Regions from separate parts of the Fretibacterium sp. OH1220_COT-178 genome, predicted to be linked through region 2. Evidence: predicted binding sites of a transcription regulator. Region 2 holds the regulator's gene; the other holds the start of a gene.
What was found. The regulator HrcA, encoded in region 2, represses chaperone genes, less so after heat shock. The targets are predictions, from matches to a motif close to TTAGCACTCNNTNNNANNGAGTGCTAA.

Region 1: a site for HrcA is predicted at 3,535-3,561, ahead of groES (co-chaperone GroES). Genes of this name have one in related genera too.

The regions. Positions count from the first base shown of each region.
Region 1 covers NZ_RQYL01000003.1:8,200-17,491, forward strand. The annotation lists gene EII26_RS01655 (TIGR03915 family putative DNA repair protein) at 1-579, shown strand, start outside; gene EII26_RS01660 (sodium-dependent transporter) at 644-2,008, opposite strand; gene EII26_RS01665 (hypothetical protein) at 2,223-2,672, opposite strand; gene EII26_RS01670 (carboxymuconolactone decarboxylase family protein) at 3,041-3,382, shown strand; gene groES (co-chaperone GroES) at 3,586-3,879, shown strand; gene groL (chaperonin GroEL) at 3,912-5,549, shown strand; gene yedF (sulfurtransferase-like selenium metabolism protein YedF) at 5,668-6,285, opposite strand; gene selA (L-seryl-tRNA(Sec) selenium transferase) at 6,434-7,840, shown strand; gene selB (selenocysteine-specific translation elongation factor) at 7,837-9,292, shown strand, end outside.
Region 2 covers NZ_RQYL01000008.1:8,492-17,783, reverse strand. The annotation lists gene EII26_RS04835 (2-oxoacid:acceptor oxidoreductase subunit alpha) at 1-1,204, opposite strand, end outside; gene EII26_RS04830 (L-lactate permease) at 1,471-2,961, opposite strand; gene hrcA (heat-inducible transcriptional repressor HrcA) at 3,589-4,602, shown strand; gene EII26_RS04820 (nucleotide exchange factor GrpE) at 4,705-5,343, shown strand; gene dnaK (molecular chaperone DnaK) at 5,459-7,291, shown strand; gene dnaJ (molecular chaperone DnaJ) at 7,412-8,542, shown strand; gene EII26_RS04805 (flagellin N-terminal helical domain-containing protein) at 8,920-9,292, shown strand, end outside.

The DNA of each region.
Region 1 (9,292 bases), on a different contig from region 2:
GCGGTACTGGAACAGCGTTTGGAGGGGCGGGGGCTGGCTGATGCCTCTCTGGCGCTGATGTCGGAGGAGGAGGGGATCGATCTTGCGGTCTGGTGCTACCTTCATCGGCTCTGGAGGGAAGGAGATGCCGCGTCCTGCGATTTGGCGTCCCCCTGTGTGGGGGCGGTGCACCGCTCCGCGAGGCGTACGTCCCGGGAGTGGCATCGTTGGATGGGGCTCGTCCGCTTTCAGGACGTGGGCAAAGCCTACTATGCGGCCTTCGCGCCGGAGTGCGATGTCCTGCCCCTGCTGGCGGAGCATTTTCTGCGTCGTCTGCCGGACCGCTGGGTGCTCCACGACGTCCGCCGCGGCCGGGCCGCCGTTCAGGAGAGGGGGCGATGGGTTCTGACGGATATGGAACTTCCGGACGGAATGCTGCGGTTTGCCCCGGAGGAGGAGGGGTACCGGGAGCTCTGGAGAGAGTTCTTTCGGAGTGCGGCGGTAAAGGAACGACGGTCCCTGAAACGCCAGATGCGTTTTCTGCCCAAGCGAACCTGGAAGTACCTGATCGAACGACCGGGAGAGGAGGCAGGGAGCTGAAGATTTTCGAAGAGACAGAAAGGAGCCTGGCGCAAACCAGGCTCCTCGCTTCAGGAAAGTCCTCTTACCATTTCAGTCCCATGTAGAAGATGACCGCAATGGCGATGGGAGCTACGAAGCGCACGAACCACACCCACGCCTCCATGAGGGCGAAGGGCACGGTTCCGTCGTTGGTGACTTCCTTGCGCCCCTGGTCGAGCCAGAACCACCCGACAAAAAGACAGGTCAAAATGGAGCTGAGCGGCATCATGACGTTATTGGAGATGAAGTCCATGGCGTCGAGGAAGTCCTTGCCCACGATCTTGGGGGGCCCGCTCAGGGAGAGCGCGGAGGGGACGCCCAGCAGGGTGACGAGGGTTCCCATGATGACGATGGACCTCCTGCGCGACCACTTGAAGTCATCCATTCCGTGGGCGACGGCGACCTCGAGCAGCGACATGGCCGAGGTGATGGCGGCAAAAAAGAGCAGAAGGAAGAAGAGGGCGGAGAAGATGTTGCCGAAGGGCATCTTGGCAAACACGCCCGGCAGGCTGATGAACGTCAGGCCCACGCCGGCGGAGGGCTCCACGCCCATGGCGAAGACGGCCGGAAAGATGGCCAGTCCGGCCAGAAGGGCGATGAGGGTGTCCGTGAAGATGACCCAGCCCACGCTGGAGGGAAGGCGTTCCTGCTTGCCGATGTAGCTGCCGTAGGTGATCATGATTCCCATGCCCAGGGAGAGGGAGAAAAATCCCTGTCCGAGGGCGTCCAGTACGGTTTTTCCGGTGATTTTCGAGAAATCCGGCTTCAGGTAGAACTCCAGTCCCTTTTCGGCTCCGGGCAGGGTTACGGAACGGACGATAAGGATGATGAGGATGACGAACAAAAGGGGCATCATGACCTTGCAGGCCCGCTCTATCCCCTTGCCGACTCCGCCGTAGACGATGCCGACCGTGAGGAGCATGAAAAACACTTGATACAGCACCACTTGCTTCTGGTCGCCGATGAAAGAGGAGAAGACGTCCCCGGATTTGCCCTCGGCCGCCAAGGGCATGAGATCCGAGAGGCTGCTGAAGACGTACTTGAGGGTCCATCCCCCGATCACGGCGTAGTAGGAGAGGATGATGAAGCCTCCCGCGAGGGTTGCGATCCACCCCACGAGGGTCCAGGTGTGCGTCTTCGACAGAACCCAGAAGGCGCCGACGGGAGTTTTCTGGGCCGCTCGTCCCAGGGCGAACTCCGCAAGCATGACCGTCGATCCGACGGCGGCGATCAGAAGCAGGTAAACCACCACGAAGGCGGCCCCTCCGTTCACGCCCACCAAATAGGGAAAACGCCAGACGTTGCCCAGGCCTATGGCCGACCCCGCAGCCGCAAGAATGAAACCGATGCGGCTTCCCCAACTTTCGCGCTGAGTTTCCAAGCCCAGTCCGTTGTTCTCACTGTTCACTGATCTCCCATCCTTTCCATCTGCCGTATGATTGGAATAAGCCCTAAAAAAGTATCGATATAGGATAAACCTCTTGGGCAAACTCGTCAAGAGAGTGTTTGTGAAAAATATTTTGTTTTTCAGTTAAATTTGATTTTTATAAAAAAGAAGGCCTCGCACCCGTGCGAGGTCTTCCGAATCGAGCGTTGTATGAATGGGCCAAAGGAAGGTCTTTTTAGAGTTTCACGTCTATGATGGCGGTGACGCCCACGCCCTGAACACGGCGGAATTGCTTCACAGGGTTTATGGAGTCGATGGGAATCAGGACCTTGGCGCGTATGCCCTTGAAGTCCGCCTCCAGCTGGGCGACGGCCTGGGTCTTCTCGACTGCCGACTTGACCTGCCCCCCGACCTGAGCCGCGCCGATGTGTGTGCCGCTTCCGAAGGAGACGATGGGGACCACCTTCGTATGCCCCTGGAATTTGGCCCCCTTGTTCAGAGTCACCGTGTTGATGAAGTCGTTGATGGGGCCTGCAATGGCGGTCACCACGGCACCGCCGCCCACGATGATCGCTCCTTTTTTCAGAATGTCACCGATATCGATGGCGGATGCGGGAAGGGGAGAGGAAAAGACGGTCAAGGAGAAGAGTGCGATTGCAACGAGACGAACTAAAGAGCGTTTCATAATTTTCACCTGCTTCACGAGGCAAATTGAAAACAACGCCGGGAGAGAAAATGGAGGGGCCCGGCGCAAAGCTATCTTAGCACACCGCGTGGAGCGAACCGCTCGCGAGTGTTCACGAGAAGTATTTAAGTATTTCTTCGGGAAAAGCCCGCAAGGGGCGGGACTCGCCGTTCAGGCCCTGCGTGTTTTTCCGTGCCTTGAAAAAACTGAGAGGCCTCGTAACGTCTTTGCAATCTCCTGAACGATCGCGTGAGAGTCCAGGGCGAGGAGATGATGGATTCAGGCGTTCGTGCGGATTGACAGGCCCCGGAGGGTGAGATATCGTCTGGCGCATTCTTCCCACTATTTTTAAGGAGGTTTTTTTGAACATGATGGATGTTAAGGCCGAGTTCCGGGAGGTCGAACGCCGCGCCGCGAAGCTGGCTGAGGCCGCTCCCGAAGCGGTTACGGCATTTCGTTCGGTTGGAAAGGCCATGGTCAAGGAACGTGCGCTTACGCTCAAGACCAAGGAGCTGATCGCTCTGATGCTTGCCTTGGCTGCACGGTGCATGCCCTGCATCATGGCTCACGCCCAAAAGGCGATCGATGCGGGGGTCACCCGCGAGGAAGTGGCGGAGGCCATCGAAGTTGCCCTCCTCATGGGCGGCGGTCCCGCCTCGGCCTACGGTGCCATCGTTCTGGATGTCTACGACCAGCTGAAGGCGAAGTGACCTTTTCCTCCGTGCTTCGGCATGATACGGCGGCGGCCTCATCGTCAGATGCGGTCGCCGCCGTCGTTTCAACAAAGCCTCGACCTCTTGACTACGTAATTTGCCCTATTGCAGTTTAAGGGGGGAGAGGCTAATATTTCTTTCGTAGACAATTAGCACTCTAAGCGTTCGAGTGCTGACATAAAATCAGGAGGGGATCGTTGATGAATCTCAAACCGCTTGGGGACAGGATCGTCGTTAAAGTGCTCACCCGCGAGGAGAAGACCAAGGGGGGCATTGTCCTGCCCGATACGGCCAAGGAGAAGCCGACGGAGGGCGAGGTCATGGCTGTCGGGTCGGGCAAGGTACTGGACAACGGCCAGAAGCTTCCCATCGAGGTCAAGGTCGGCGACCGCATCATCTTCAGCAAGTACGCGGGCACCGAGGTGAAGATCGACGGCGACGAGTACGTCATCTTCAGCGAGCGCGACGTCCTGGCGATTGTCGAGAAGAAGTAGAACGAAAGTTTTCTAAGGAGGGACTATAAATTATGGCCAAGATTCTTTCTTTCGGCGAGGATGCCCGCCGCGCAATGCTTCGCGGCATCGACAAGATTGCGGATACGGTCGGCGTGACCCTTGGGCCCAAGGGGCGCAACGTCGTCCTGGAGAAGAAGTTCGGCTCTCCCACGATCACCAACGACGGAGTGACCATTGCCAAGGAGATCGAGCTCGAGGATCCGTTCGAGAACGCCGGCGCGCAGCTTCTGAAGGAAGTGGCGTCCAAGACCAACGATATCGCCGGAGACGGCACCACCACCGCCACCATCTTCTCCCGGGCCATCATCCGCGAGGGGATGAAAAACGTCGCTGCGGGCGCGAACGGCATGCAGATGCGCCAGGGGATCGAGAAGGCCATCGACTTCGTGGTCGAGGAGCTGAAGAAGAAGTCCATCCCCGTCAAGGAGAAGGAGAAAATCGCGCAGGTCGCCTCCATCTCCGCCAACGACAGCGCCGTGGGCGCGCTGATCTCCGAGGCCATGAGCAAGGTGGGCGAGGACGGCGTCATCACCATCGAGGACAGCCAGACCGTGGGCACCACGCTCGAGATGGTCGAGGGGCTTCAGTTCGACAAGGGCTACATCAGTCCCTACATGGTTACGGACAGCGAGCGCATGGAGACGAGCTTCGACGACGCCTACATCCTGATTCACGACGGTAAGATCAGCAACATCAAGGATCTGCTTCCCGTCCTCGAGAAGGTCGTGCAGACGGGCAAGCCCCTGCTGATCATTGCGGAGGATGTCGAGGGCGAGGCTCTGGCCACACTGGTCGTGAACAAGCTTCGCGGCGTCATGCAGGTGGCCGCGGTGAAGGCGCCCGGTTTCGGCGACCGCCGCAAGGCCATGCTGGCCGACATCGCCATCGTCACCGGCGGCCAGGTCATCAGCGAGGAGGTCGGCCTGAAGTTCGAGAACACCGAGCTCTCCATGCTGGGCAAGGCCAAGAAGGTCCGCATCACCAAGGAGGACACCACCATCACGCAGGGCGCCGGCAACTCCGATGAGATCCGCAAGCGTGCCGCCCAGATCAAGAAGGAGATCGAGGATTCCACCTCCGATTACGACAAGGAGAAGCTCCAGGAGCGCCTTGCCAAACTAGTGGGCGGCGTGGCGGTCATCCAGGTCGGCTCTGCGACGGAGACCGAGCAGAAGGAGCTGAAGCACCGCATCGAGGACGCGCTCAACGCCACCCGCGCGGCTGTGGAGGAGGGAATTGTGGCCGGAGGCGGCGTGGCCGCTCTGAATTGCGCCGTTGCCCTCGAGCCGTTCGTGGCCAAGCTGAACGGCGACGTCAAGACCGGAGCCCAGATCGTTCTGAGCGCCCTCAAGGCCCCCCTGTTCCTGATCGCCGAGAATGCCGGATACCAGGGCGACGTGGTGGTTGAGAAGGTACGTACCCTCAAGCCCGGACAGGGCCTCGACGCCGCAACGGGCGAGTACACCGATATGATCTCCGTCGGTATCATCGACCCCGTGAAGGTCACGCGGTCCGCGCTGCAGAACGCCGGCTCCATTGCCGCGATGGTCCTGACCACCGAGGGCATCGTTGCCGACAAGCCCGAGAAGAAGGATCCCATGCCCGGCGGTATGCCCGGCGGCATGGGCGGGATGGGGGACATGTACTAGAATCCCTCACCGAGAAATGCAGCCCCGCGCCATAAAGGCGCGGGGCATATTTTTTCGATTTTTTTATCCGGCTTCTCGCTTCTCTCGTCCGGTGCCGGACTCCCGTTTCTGCGTTGTCCTAAAGGCTCAGGATCCTGCCCGCCCTGTTCAGGCTCTCGACGATCTCGAACATGTTCGAAATCGTTCCGACCCCCACACTGTTGGTGATGCCGAAGTGGTTGGTGCAGGTTCCGCACACCAGGACAGTCGTCCCCTTTTTTTCCAGGTTTTTCAGGTGGTCGCAGGTGGAGGAATCGAAAAGTGCCAGCTTGACGCCCTCGTTCATCAAGGCCAGGACGGCGGGAGGCGTGTCCATTTGGGAGAGCGTGCCCAAAAAGCCCTTCATGAGGATCTCCCCCAGTTCCTGATCGCTTTGCCCCAATGTCTTGCATGTGATCAGCACGGCCGACCCCTCGCCCTCCATAGGACGGGGCTCGGGGGAGGGAACGGGCGCGACGGCCGGGACCGGGACCTGCGGAGGGGGAGGCGTTTTCTGTTCGGCCGTGAGCTTCAGCCGGCCCTCGTCATCCTGAAGCTGAACGCGAAAATTCTTGCTCTCCAGAAAGCGTTTGACGTTTGTCGCCGATATGGGATTGTCGACGAGAACCTCGAGCTCCTCCGCACCTTTATCCACAGCGGCCTTTGTCATGGTGACGGGTTCCGGGCAGGCCTTTCCCATAGCGTTGATTGTGATCATTCTTGCGAGTCCCTCCACGAATTGACTGTGTTGCAGGCTGAAGTCCGTAACTCTTGAGACCACTGCTTTCTTATTATAGAATGGTTTGCGAAAACTATCCAGTGCACGCGAGGGTGCAGAAGAGAGACGATGAGGAGCGGGCCTGATCATGATTGAGGATATCAAAAAGAAAATGCGCGCGATTCCCGGCATGGACATCCTGCTGGCGCAGGAATGGACGCTGCCGTGGATCGAGGAGCTGGGCCGGGAGACGGTCAAGCGCGTCCTGAATGGGGAGTTGACCCTTATCCGCAGGCGCATGCTTGCGGGCGAGGAGCCCGATATTTCGTCCGAGGCTCTCCAGGAGTGTTTTCAGGCGCTTTTGCTTGCGGAGAGCCGGCCGCGCCTGCGTCCTGTGGTCAATGCGACGGGAGTGGTCATCCACACGAACCTTGGGCGTTCTCTGCTTGCGGAGGAGGCCGTCTCGGCCGTTGTGCGCACGGCCGAGGGATACAGCAATTTGGAGTACGATCTGGCGCGAGGCGCCAGAGGTCACCGCAACGCCCATATCGAGGGCCTGCTGTGCGCTCTGACCGGCGCGGAGGCGTGTCTGGTCGTGAACAACAACGCCGGGGCGGTTCTGCTCTGTCTTTTCGCCCTGGCCCATGGGACCGAGGTGGTGGTCTCCCGCGGAGAGCTCGTGGAGATCGGAGGCTCGTTCCGGGTTCCCGATATCATGGAATTCTCCGGGGCGACCCTGGTGGAGGTCGGGACGACGAACAGAACGCATCTGAAGGACTACTCCGCCGCGATATCCGATCGGACCTCGATGCTCCTGAAGGTGCATCCCTCCAATTTCAGGATGGAGGGGTTCACTGCCGCCCCCGGGCGTTCGGAGCTGGCGGCCCTGGCGCACGAGCGCGGCCTGATCTTCATGGAGGATGCCGGGAGCGGACTTTTGGTCGACGGCGGCCTTCTGGGGCTTCGGGGCGAGTGCGACATCCGCACCTGCCTGGAGGAGGGGGCGGACCTCGTGACCTTCTCCGGGGACAAGATGCTGGGAGGGCCTCAGATCGGCGTGATCGCGGGGAGGAAAGCCATCGTGGACAGGCTGAGAGGTCATCCGGTCCTGAGGGCGTTGCGCGTGGACAAGATGACGCTTGCGGCCTTCGAGGCCACGATACGACTTTACGCAAAGGGAGATCTGGACCGTATTCCGACCTTGGCGATGCTGCGTCTCGCACCGGAGGCGATGCGCGCACGGGCTCGTCGTCTGGCGGCGAAGCTGAGGCGCGTTACGGCGGCCCGCGTGGAGGCCGTCACCGTGGAGGACACCGTGGGGGGCGGTTCCTACCCGGCGATTCCGCTCTCGGGCTGGGGGGTTGCCGTCAGTGCGCATCCCGCCGGAGGGGCGGGCCATCTTCAGATGTTGCTCAGGGGGCTCGAGGTTCCGGTGCTCTGCGGGGCGCGTGAAGACGCCCTGCTCCTGCATGTTCGAACGCTTTCCCGCAAGGACGAGGATACGATCGCGGCGGCTTTCGCCCGGATCGAGGTCGGAGAGGAGGGGAGGGCATGAGCGAGGGACGGGAGATCTCGCTGGTGCTCGGCACGGCCGGTCACATCGATCACGGCAAGACGACCCTGATCTCCGCTCTGACGGGGGTAGACTGCGATCGGCTTCTGGAGGAAAAAAAGAGGGGGATCACCATCGAGCTGGGGTTCGCGCCGCTCCGTCTTGGGGACGGGCGCGTCGTCAGCGTCGTGGATGTCCCGGGACACGAACGTTTCATCCGCCAGATGGTCGCCGGGGCCTCGGGAATCGACGCCGTCCTCCTGGTCGTGTCGGCCGACGAGAGCGTCATGCCGCAGACCCGCGAGCACCTGGCCATTCTGGGGCTCCTGGGGGTTCGGGACGGTCTTGTCGCGATCACGAAGGCCGACAGGGTCGAGCCCGGCATGGTCGATTTGGTGAAGGAGGATGTCCAGGAGTTTGTGCGAGGGTCTTTTTTGGAGGGTAAGCCCATCGTACCTGTATCCGCTGTGACCGGGGAGAATATCGAAGCGCTGAAGCATGAGCTTGGGGCACTGGTCGATCGGGTTCGGCCCAGGCCCCGTAAGGGGGCCCTTTTCCTCCCCGTGGATCGGGCGTTCCCGATCTCGGGATTCGGCACGGTGGTAACCGGTACCGCTTATCGTGGAATTGCCCGTCTCGGCGATGAGATCGAGGTTTTTCCTTCCGGCCGAGAGGGGCGCATCCGAAGCCTTCAGGTTCACGGACGGCCCGTGGAGGAGGCCTTCGCGGGTCAGAGGGTCGCGGCCAATCTCTCGGGCATCTCGGTGGACGAGCTGGCCCGGGGCGACGTCGTCTGCCGGAAGGGAGTCTATTCTCCGACCTGCTGCTTCGACGCGGTGTTGCGGGTCCTTTCCTCGGCGACGGAACCGCTGAAGCACTGGCAGAGGGTTCGGCTCTGCATCGGGACCTCCGACGTCCTGGCTCGGGTGGCGCTGCTCCGTGCGCGTACGATCGCTCCAGGAGGGGAGGAGCCGGCCCAGCTCGTTCTGGAGGAGCCGGTGGTCTGCACGGCGGATCAGCGCTTCATCATCCGCTTCTACAGCCCGTTGGTTACGATCGGGGGCGGGCGGGTCGTCTTTCCCTATTCTCATAAGCCTCGGGGTGCCTTGGCCCGCGCCGAAGCCGTATCCCGCATCCAGGCGCTCGGAACGGCCACGACGTCCGAGGATCGGCTGCGCCGTGTGGTCGAGGATGCGGGGATGATGGATTCGCTTCGCGCGGCGATTGCCGTGCAGGAGGCCCCGTCCGACCTTGCGCTGATCGCGTCCCGGCTCGCCAAGAGCGGTGGGATCGTCGAGTTGAAGGGAGAGAGGACGTTTTACGTCTCCCCCTCGCGCCTGGAGTCCCTGGAGACGGAGGCGCTCTCGGCGCTGAGGGGGTATCAGGAGGCGTTTCCGTCCGAGAGAGGCATGCCGACGGACGAGCTGATGCGCCGGCTTTCCTTGCCGGATGCCC
Region 2 (9,292 bases):
GACCCTCCGGCTGGGGAAGCACTCCCGGGTCCGGCGGCGCGAGGTCGTAGGCGCTGTCCAGGAAATGCTGGTCGGTCAGCAGAATGACGGGGGTCTGGAACTTCGCGGCGATGGCGAAGGCCCGCGCGGCGATCTCAGGAGCGCTCTCGGCGGAGCCGGGCGCGAGGAGCGCGCGGGGGAAGTCTCCGTGTCCCGCGTAGAGCGCCAGGTTCAGATCGGCCTGCTCCGTGCGCGTCGCCATGCCCGTCGCGGGGCCCGGACGCTGGGCCAGGTGGACCACCACGGGCGTCTCCGTGATGCCCGCGAGGCTGAGCCCCTCTCCCATCAGGGCAAAGCCGCCGCCCGAGGTGGAGACCAAGGTGCGTGCTCCGGCATAGGAGGCTCCGATCGCCATGTTGATGGCGGCGATCTCGTCCTCGGCCTGTTCGACGGCGCAGTCGAACAGCCCTGCGTTCTTGGAGAAGAAGCTGAAGAGCGCCGTGCCCGGGGACATCGGGTAGGCGGAGACGAAATTGCAGCCCGCGGCGGCGCAGCCCACGGCGACGGACAGGTTCCCGCTCATGAGCATGCGCGCCGACGAGGCGGACGAGGGCGGGTTGAGGGCAAACCTGGGGTGCGCGTCGCGGAGTTCGACCCCCAGCGCGTGCCCCCTGCGAAAGGCCTCCTTGTTGCGTGCCGCCACCTCGGCGACCTTGAAGCGCGCCTCGTACAGGGGATCGGCGGACTCCGGGAGCAGGCCCAGGACCCCGGCGACGAGGCCGCCCACGAGCGTCGCCTCATAGATGGCGCCGCCCAGCTCCTTGGCTTTGGCGGCCAGGGGAAGGTCGACGAGGGAGGCCCCCGTCTCCCGGAGCTTCGCGGCGTCGGCCTCCAGACGCGCGAGGTCTGCCACGACGGTCGTCTCGGGCGTCACCCGGCTCAGGACGTTCGGGCGCACTCCCTCCGCGAGCACGAAGAGCAGGTCGATGCGTTCGCTCCATGCCCGGACCGGCCGGGTGGAGACGCGGATGCTCGTGGAGTTGTTGCCGCCCCGGACGCGGGACATGTACTCGCGCGTCGAAAAAAGATGGTAGCCCGCGTCCGTCAGCAGCTGGCACAGCATGTCCTCCATGGTCTGAAGGCCCTGTCCGGCCGCCGCGCAGAGGCGGAGGCAGAAGTCCCGGCGGCTTTCGCCGTTCCTCGTCTTCTCGTTCGTCACTGGCATTCGCTCCTTCGGCGATAAAGTCTGCGGTCCTTTGCTTCAATGCTTCCGCAATCGGAGGCCTGCGCCGGGGCAGGGAGCTGCGTGCCCCGGCCCCGGCCCCGGCACAAGCCGTTTTCGTGATGCCGGAGCTTTATTATCCAATATCTGCCGTGCTTTTTCAAAAGGGGAAATCGTGAGCCGACCACTCCCCGATTCCTTTCGTCGGCGATTTTCCGGGCGTGTCCTCGTTTTGGGGGCAGTCCCCCGGGCGACGGACCGGAGCGGGGCTAGACCGGGAACAGGACGTAGGTGTAGAGCATCGCCAGCAGACCGAGGAAGACCCACAGGAGAATCGAGGGCATCAGGGTCTTGCGGATGACCTCCCCCTCGCGCCCCAGGATGGAGACGCAGGCGCAGACGGCCACGACGTTGTTCGGGCAGATCATGTTCCCGATCGCGCCGCCCGTGTTCTGTGCGGCCACGAGCGTCACGGGGTTGAGCCCCAGGTTTTTGGCGGCCTCGATGTGCAGGGGGTTGAACATCAAGTTGGAGCCGAGGTTGGTCCCGGTGATGAACCCCCCGATCTGGCCGATGAGGACCGCCGCCACGGGATAGAGGGCCCCCGCGGCCGCGCTTAGGGTTTTGGCCAGGGCGCTGACCTGTCCGGAGAGCTTCATGCAGTTGACCATCGCCAGCAGGAAGCCCATGGCCAGGAGGGCGGGGATGACCTTCCTGAAGGAGTCCCGCATCGCCTCGACGAGGTAAGAGGCGTGGCGGAAGATGAGGGAGGCCAGGACGGCGCTGACCAGGATGACGCATCCCACCCAGACCGTGTATCCGCCGCCGAAGGCGATCAGATGCGGCAGCGGCACGGAGAGCCGCACGCTCACCAGCAGCGTGCACAGGATGAAGTAGGGGGACAGGGAGAAGAGGAGGGAACCCGAGGCCTGCGCGTCCTGTTTTTCGGAGTGCTCCAGCCGGTATCGCTCCGGGATGGAAAGGGGGTCCTCGCGGCGCAGGGTGAGGTAGGCGCTGTAGAGTAGGGTCCCCACGAAACCGCCCAGCAGGCTGGTCAGCTCGGTGATCTGGATGAGCACATTGCTGATGGTGAAGTTGACGACGCCCATGAGGAGCCCCATCGCCAGGATCTCCCGCCAAATCCCCCTGAGCGCTCTGCGGCCGAACACGAAGGCGATCATCAGGATGGGCAAAAGCACGTACTCGAAGCAGGCCATGCGCCCGGTCATCGCGGAGGCCTGGACGAAGTCCACGAACTTGCCCGCGCCCACGACGGTGGTGACCCCCGCCCCGCCCCAGCTGACGGGCGCGGAATTGCCGATCAGGCAGGCGGCGGCAGCGACCACGGGGTTCATGCCCAACCCGACCAGAAAGGGCGCCGCCAGGGCGGCGGGGGACCCGGCGCCCGCCGCGCCCTCCAAGAAGGTTCCGAAGGGGATGGCGAGCAGCAGCACCATCAGCCGCTTGTCGGACGTCACGCCGGCCAGCCCGTTGCGGATCCGGTCCATGGCGCCGGCCTTCAGCATCACCTGAAGCATGGTGAATGCGGCGAAGATGATCCATACGATCCTCAGTCCGTCGGCGATGCCGGACACGCTGGTCTCGAAGAGCGCCGCGGCGGGGCTTGAGAAGAAAAATACGCCGCTGACGAAGGCGATCAGCCAGCAGGCGGGGGCCATGACCTTGGAGGGCAGGTCGAAACCGGCCATGCCGATCAGGATGGCTGCGATGGGCAGCAGGGCGAGAGAGAAGTGGAGCATGATGTCACATCCTTGTCTTGTGAGGTTTGGATGAAGCGAAGATGCGGGAAAAGCGTGCAAAAATGCGGAACGGCCCTCCTTGATGTTCGGGATTTGTATGATGAAAAGAGGACGGACCCCGGCGAATCGGGGTCCGTCCTCTCGAGATTTCCTGCTCAATGGAGCATCAACTCATCGTCGGAGGTCCGGACCACGATTCGTGAGGATGAGAATGAGGGCGAGGAGCGACGATGCAAAACGACGGGTCCGGGACATGAGCTTCTCCTTTCCGGGCCTGAAGCGGAGGCCCACGAATGCAATGATTCGGACGACGAGTCGATTTTTGTTGAATGTTGCGGCGTATTCTAGCAGTGAAGCAGGAGGGTGTCAAATCTTTTTTCGGTGCGGCAAGCGGCTTTTCCCTCCACGGTCCGGCTCCGCTCCATAAAATGCCTACAAAGGAATCCGTAATTTTACATTCTTTGACTTGTCTTGACATTTGGGGGTTCCCTTGCTAATCTTGAGCACGTGATCGTGGTGTTGTCACTCTATGAAAGAGAGTGCTAATTGCTTTGAATGACGTGCGATGGAATTGAGCGGATTGATATAGAGGCAGATGCGAGAACGCCGGGGCGGAGGTGAGGGGCGGTGACGGAGAGGCAGCTGGGGATCATCCTCGCGGTGGTTTACGAGTACATCAAGACGGGGGAGCCCGCCGGGTCGCGGACCATCACGAAGAAGTACATCCGGGGACTGAGCCCCGCCACGATACGCAACGAGATGGCGGACCTCGAGGAGATGGGGTACTTTTACCAGCCCCACACCTCCTCCGGCCGCCTGCCGACGGCCAAGGCCTATCGGGTCTACGTGGACTCCGTCACGGCCCGGGCCCGGAGCCGGCCCCAGGAGGCCGAGACCTGGCACAGGGAGCTTGCTGGACGCCGAAGCGGCATCGAGGGGTTGCTGACCTATGTCACGCACCTCCTGTCCCGGCTGACGAGCTGTGTGGCGGTGGCCGCGGTTCCGGGGCTCGACGACGCCGAGATCTGGCACATCGATCTGGTGCCGCTCGGGGGAACGCACATCCTGGCTCTGATCGTCCTGAAGGGCGGTCTGGTGCACCATTCGCAGTTCGATCTTCCCTGCGAGGTCGAGCCCGGACTTCTGGAGGAGCTGAGCCGCCGCATCAACACCGTGGCTTCGGGCCGGTCCTGGAGCGAGGTGCGCGACGTGCTGTTTCAGTACGTGCAGGGGGGGCTCGAGGATGCCGAGGCGGCCTGCCGTGCGGCCATCCGGGAGCTGGACGACTTCCTGACCGTTCAGAACTACCGTTTTTTCAGCAGCGGGGCCAAGCACATCCTGAACCTTCCCCACTTCCAGACCCTGTCGCGCCTTCAGGCGGTCCTGGCGCTTCTGGAGCAGGAGAAGCCCCTGGCTCACATGATCGAGAAGTGCCGCAAAAGCGCGGCGCTGAACGTCTCGATCGGCGAGGAGAACGAGGCGGAGGGCATGCAGGAGAACTCCATGATCCTCATCCCCGCGCGGCTGCGCCAGCAAAAGGCGGTTTTGGGGCTTATCGGCCCTTTGAGGATGGACTACGAGCGCTCCATCTCCGTCCTCGAGTCCGTGGCGGACGCCCTGGACGAGGAGGCGGAGGACTGAGCGCCGTCCTGGGCTTCGCGGTGTCGCAGATGGCGATGGAGCACAGAACGATGGGCTTTTGTACGTTCGAGAGAAGGGGAGCCCGGGTGGGGAGATGATGACATGGACGATATGAAGGACGACCGCGTCAGAGGGGGGGGCAACCCCTGCGAAAACGATGAGGGGAGCTCGTCGGAGTGCCTGGGGCCCGAGGGGCCCGTGAAGGAGTACGTGATCGAGGACGGCATTCTGAAGGAGGACGGGGGGCTCGATTTTGGGCCGGAGGCGGAGACCGTCCCCCCGGCGGAGGACGACGAGGCCTCCGCGGCGCAGAAGCGCATTGCGGAGCTGGAGGGCGATCTGGCTGCGGCACGGGCGGACCTCTACAACTACCGGCAGCGGGTGGCGCGGGAGCGCCAGCAGGCCCGGCGGCTGATCGTGGACGACACCATCGAGAATCTGCTGCCCGTCCTGGACAACCTCGACCGGGCCCTGGCCGTCCCGGAGGAGGGCAGCGCCAAGGACGTCCTGGTCGGCGTGCGCATGGTGAGGCGCCAGTTCCTCTCGGCCCTCGAGGAGATGGGGGTCAAGCCCATTCCGGCCGAGGGGGCCGCGTTCGATCCTGCGATCCACGAGGCGGTGGAGACGGTCGCCGTGGAGGACCCCGAACAGGACGGGGTGGTCCAGTCCGAGCTGCTCTGCGGCTATCGAAGCGGCGAGCGCGTGCTTCGGGCTTCCCGCGTCACGGTCGGCAAGGCCTGATCCCGGCGCCCCTCCGCGCCGCGGGCCGGAGGGATGGCGGCAGGCTTGTGGAAACGTCAAAACAGATACAAATACATAAAAGACAAAATTTGAAGCACATACAGGGGGAAAGACCATGAGCAAAGTTGTGGGTATCGATCTTGGAACGACGAACAGCTGCATTGCGGTGCAGGAGGGCGACCAGACGACGATCATCGCCAACGCCGAGGGCATGAGGACGACCCCGTCCGTCGTGGCCTTCACGAAGGACGGAGAGCGTCTGGTGGGCCAGCTGGCCAAGCGCCAGGCCATCGTCAATGCGGATCACACCATCATGTCGATCAAGCGCGAGATGGGGACGGACTACCGCGTGGACATCGACGGCAAGAAGTACACGCCGCAGGAGATCTCCGCGATGATCCTGCAGAAGCTGAAGCGCGACGCGGAGGATTACCTCGGCGAGCCGGTGACCCAGGCGGTCATCACGGTTCCGGCCTACTTCACGGACGCTCAGCGCCAGGCGACGAAGGATGCGGGCTCCATCGCGGGGCTCGAGGTGCTGCGCATCATCAACGAGCCGACGGCCGCCTGCCTCGCCTACGGCGAGAACAAGAAGGAGGAGCACAAGATCCTGGTGTTCGACCTTGGCGGCGGAACGTTCGACGTCTCGATCCTGGACGTGGGGGAGGGCGTTTTCGAGGTCCTGGCGACGGCGGGCGACAACCGGCTGGGCGGCGACGACTGGGACAACCGCATCGTCGAATGGATGATTGCGGAGTTCAAGAAAAGCGAGGGCATCGAGCTGAAGAACGACCGCATGGCGATGCAGCGCCTGCGCGAGGCGGCCGAGAAGGCGAAGATCGAGCTCTCCTCGATGACGGAGACCACGATCTCCCTGCCCTTCATCACGGCGAACCAGAGCGGCCCCAAGCATCTGGAGATGAAGCTGAGCCGGGCGAAGTTCGAGGAGATGACCGCGGACCTGATGGACCGCACGATCATCCCGGCGAAGCGCGCCATCGAGGATTCCGGCCTCAAGACGAGCGAGATCGACAAGATCCTGCTGGTCGGCGGCTCGACCCGCATGCCGATGGTGCAGAAGAAGATCGTCGAGCTGATGGGCAAGGAGCCCACGAAGGGCATCAACCCGGACGAGTGCGTCGCGGCCGGTGCCGCCATTCAGGGGGCGATCCTGAAGGGCGACCACAAGGACATCGTCCTGGTGGACGTGACCCCGCTCTCCCTGGGCCTTGAGACCCTGGGCGGCGTGTTCACCAAGGTCATCGAGCGCAACACGGCCATCCCGGTCTCCAAGAGCCAGGTGTTCACGACGGCCTCGAGCAACCAGACCCAGGTGGAGATTCTGGTGCTTCAGGGCGAGCGCTCCATGGCGGCGGATAACGTGAAGCTGGGACAGTTCGTGCTGGACGGCATTCCGCCCGCGCCGCGCGGCATCCCGCAGATCGAGGTGACCTTCAATATCGACGTCAACGGCATCCTGAACGTCTCCGCGAAGGACAAGGGGACGGGCAAGGCCCAGAAGATCACCATCCAGTCCTCGAACCTCTCCAAGGACGAGATCGAGCGTATGAAGAACGATGCCGAGGCCAACGCGGACGAGGACGCGAAGAGGCGCGAGGCCGCGGAGGTCCGCAACGAGGCCGACTCCGCCGTGTTCGCCGCGGAGAAGCTGCTGAACGACCTGGGCGACAAGATGACCGCGGAGGAGAAGGGCAAGGTGAACTCCAAGCTCGACGAGCTGAAGCGCGCCATCGAGGAGAACGACGGCGCCAGGATGAAGAGCGTCAAGGAGGAGCTGGAGAAGACGATACAGGAGTTCTCGACGCGCCTCTACCAGGGCCAGGACGCGGGGCAGGAGAGCGCGGGCGGCGCCTCCGGCGGACCGGCGGGCTCCTCCTCGGACGGGGAGACGGTGGACGCCGAGTTCAGCGATCAGGGACAGGTCTAGGCGGAGTTTGTGCCGACGGAATAGGCTATAATGAGCGAGGGACGGAAGGGACGATGTTGGACCTTCCGTCCCTTTGATGCGGGCCCGAGCGGGGCGCGAGTTTCTGTCGTATAACGGGGTGTGTCTATTTTGGAAGATCTGTATCAAATCCTGGGGGTGGCGCGCGACGCCTCTCCGGCGGAGATCAAGAAGGCCTACCGCCAGCTTGCGCGGCAGTACCACCCGGATGCGAACCCGGGGGACAAGGAGGCCGAGGAACGCTTCAAGAAGATCAACGCGGCGTATTCCGTGCTGAGCGACCCCGAAAAACGGGCGCGCTACGACCAGTTCGGCTCCGCCGACGGGTCGGATCCCTTCGGCGGCGGCTTCGGGGGGGACTTCGGCGATCTGTTCGGGGACCTGTTCTCGCAGGTCTTCGGCGGGGGGATGGGCCGTCGGCAGGCCGACCCCAACGCGCCGCGCCGCGGCGCCGACCTGGAGATGTCCCTGCGGGTCTCCCTGCTGGAGGCGGCGAACGGGGTGACCCACACCCTGGAGGTCCCGCGCTGGGAGACCTGCGGGACCTGCAGCGGGTCCGGGGCTAAGGCCGGCACGTCGCCGGAGACCTGCGCGACCTGCGGCGGGCGCGGACAGGTGGAGCAGGTGCAGCGCACCCTCTTCGGCCAGTTCGTCTCCGTGACCGTATGCCCCAACTGCCAGGGCCGGGGCAAGACCATCCGGGAGAAGTGCTCCGACTGCGGCGGGCGCGGTCAGGTGCGCCGCAAGCACAAGCTGGAGGTCAAGGTGCCCGCGGGGGTCGAGCGGGGGACCCGGCTGCGCATCACGGGTGCGGGGGAGGCCGGGGTCAACGGCGGCCCTCAGGGCGACCTGTTCCTGCTGATCGACGTGGAGCCGAGCAAGGATTTCGACCGGGACGGCGCGGACCTGCACACCCGCCTTCTTCTGACCTACCCTCAGGCGGTGCTGGGCGCGGAGGTGGAGCTGGCCACCCTGATCGACGGGGTGGAGAAGGTCGAGGTGCCCGCCGGGACCGCGCACGGCCAGGTGCTCAAGATCCGGGGCAAGGGCATGCCGCGCCTCCGGGGCCCGCGAGGGCGCGGGGACCTCTACGCCCACGTGCTGATCGACATTCCCTCCAGGCTCACCGACCGGCAGAGGGAGCTGATCACGGAGCTGGCGGGCGAGATGGAGACCCCGGTCGGGGCCGGGGAGCCCGGGTTCTTCGAGAAGTTCAAGAAGCTCTTCGACTAGGAGCGCGGGGGCCGGCGGCGTCCGGCCCCTCCCCATTGCGGAATCGGGCGCCCGCCGCGCTCCGCATCCTGGCGGGCACGGCGTGTGCGCCGGAGGACGGCGCGCCTTTTCGCGCCGTTATATTTTGCTCGGTCCCGCGCCGCCGTCCTTGACATTCCCGCCCCGAAGCGGTATAAGGTTGGCTGCAAAGGGGCGTTTTCTGCAGGGCGCCCGGTGGGGTCGTTCGTCCTTCGCGAGGGAGGGCGGTCCTTTGCGCAGGGCCCGAAAGGGCGTGTGTCCCCTTTGGGGGACGTCATATTGTCGCACCGGGCACGGACGCCCGGGCGGAATTTTGGGGGCAGGGAGCCCCCGGCCTACAACAAGGAGGTTGTACTGTTATGGCTATGGTTATCAATCACAACATCCCCGCGCTCATGTCCTACAATGCCGTCAGGGGCACCATGAACTCCCTTCAGAAGTCCATCCAGAAGCTCTCCACGGGCCTTCGCATCAACAGCGCCGCGGACGACGCGGCCGGCCTCGCGATCAGCGAGAAGATGCGCGCGCAGATCCGTGGCCTGGACCAGGCGGTGCGGAACAGCCAGGACGGCATCAGCATGATCCAGACGGCCGAGGGCGCGCTGAACGAGACGCACAGCATCCTGCAGCGCATGAGGGAGCTCTCGGTGCAGAGTGCCAACGACACGCTGACGCAGCAGGACCGCGGCTACATCCAGCTGGAGATCGACCAGCTGCGCGAGGAGATCACGC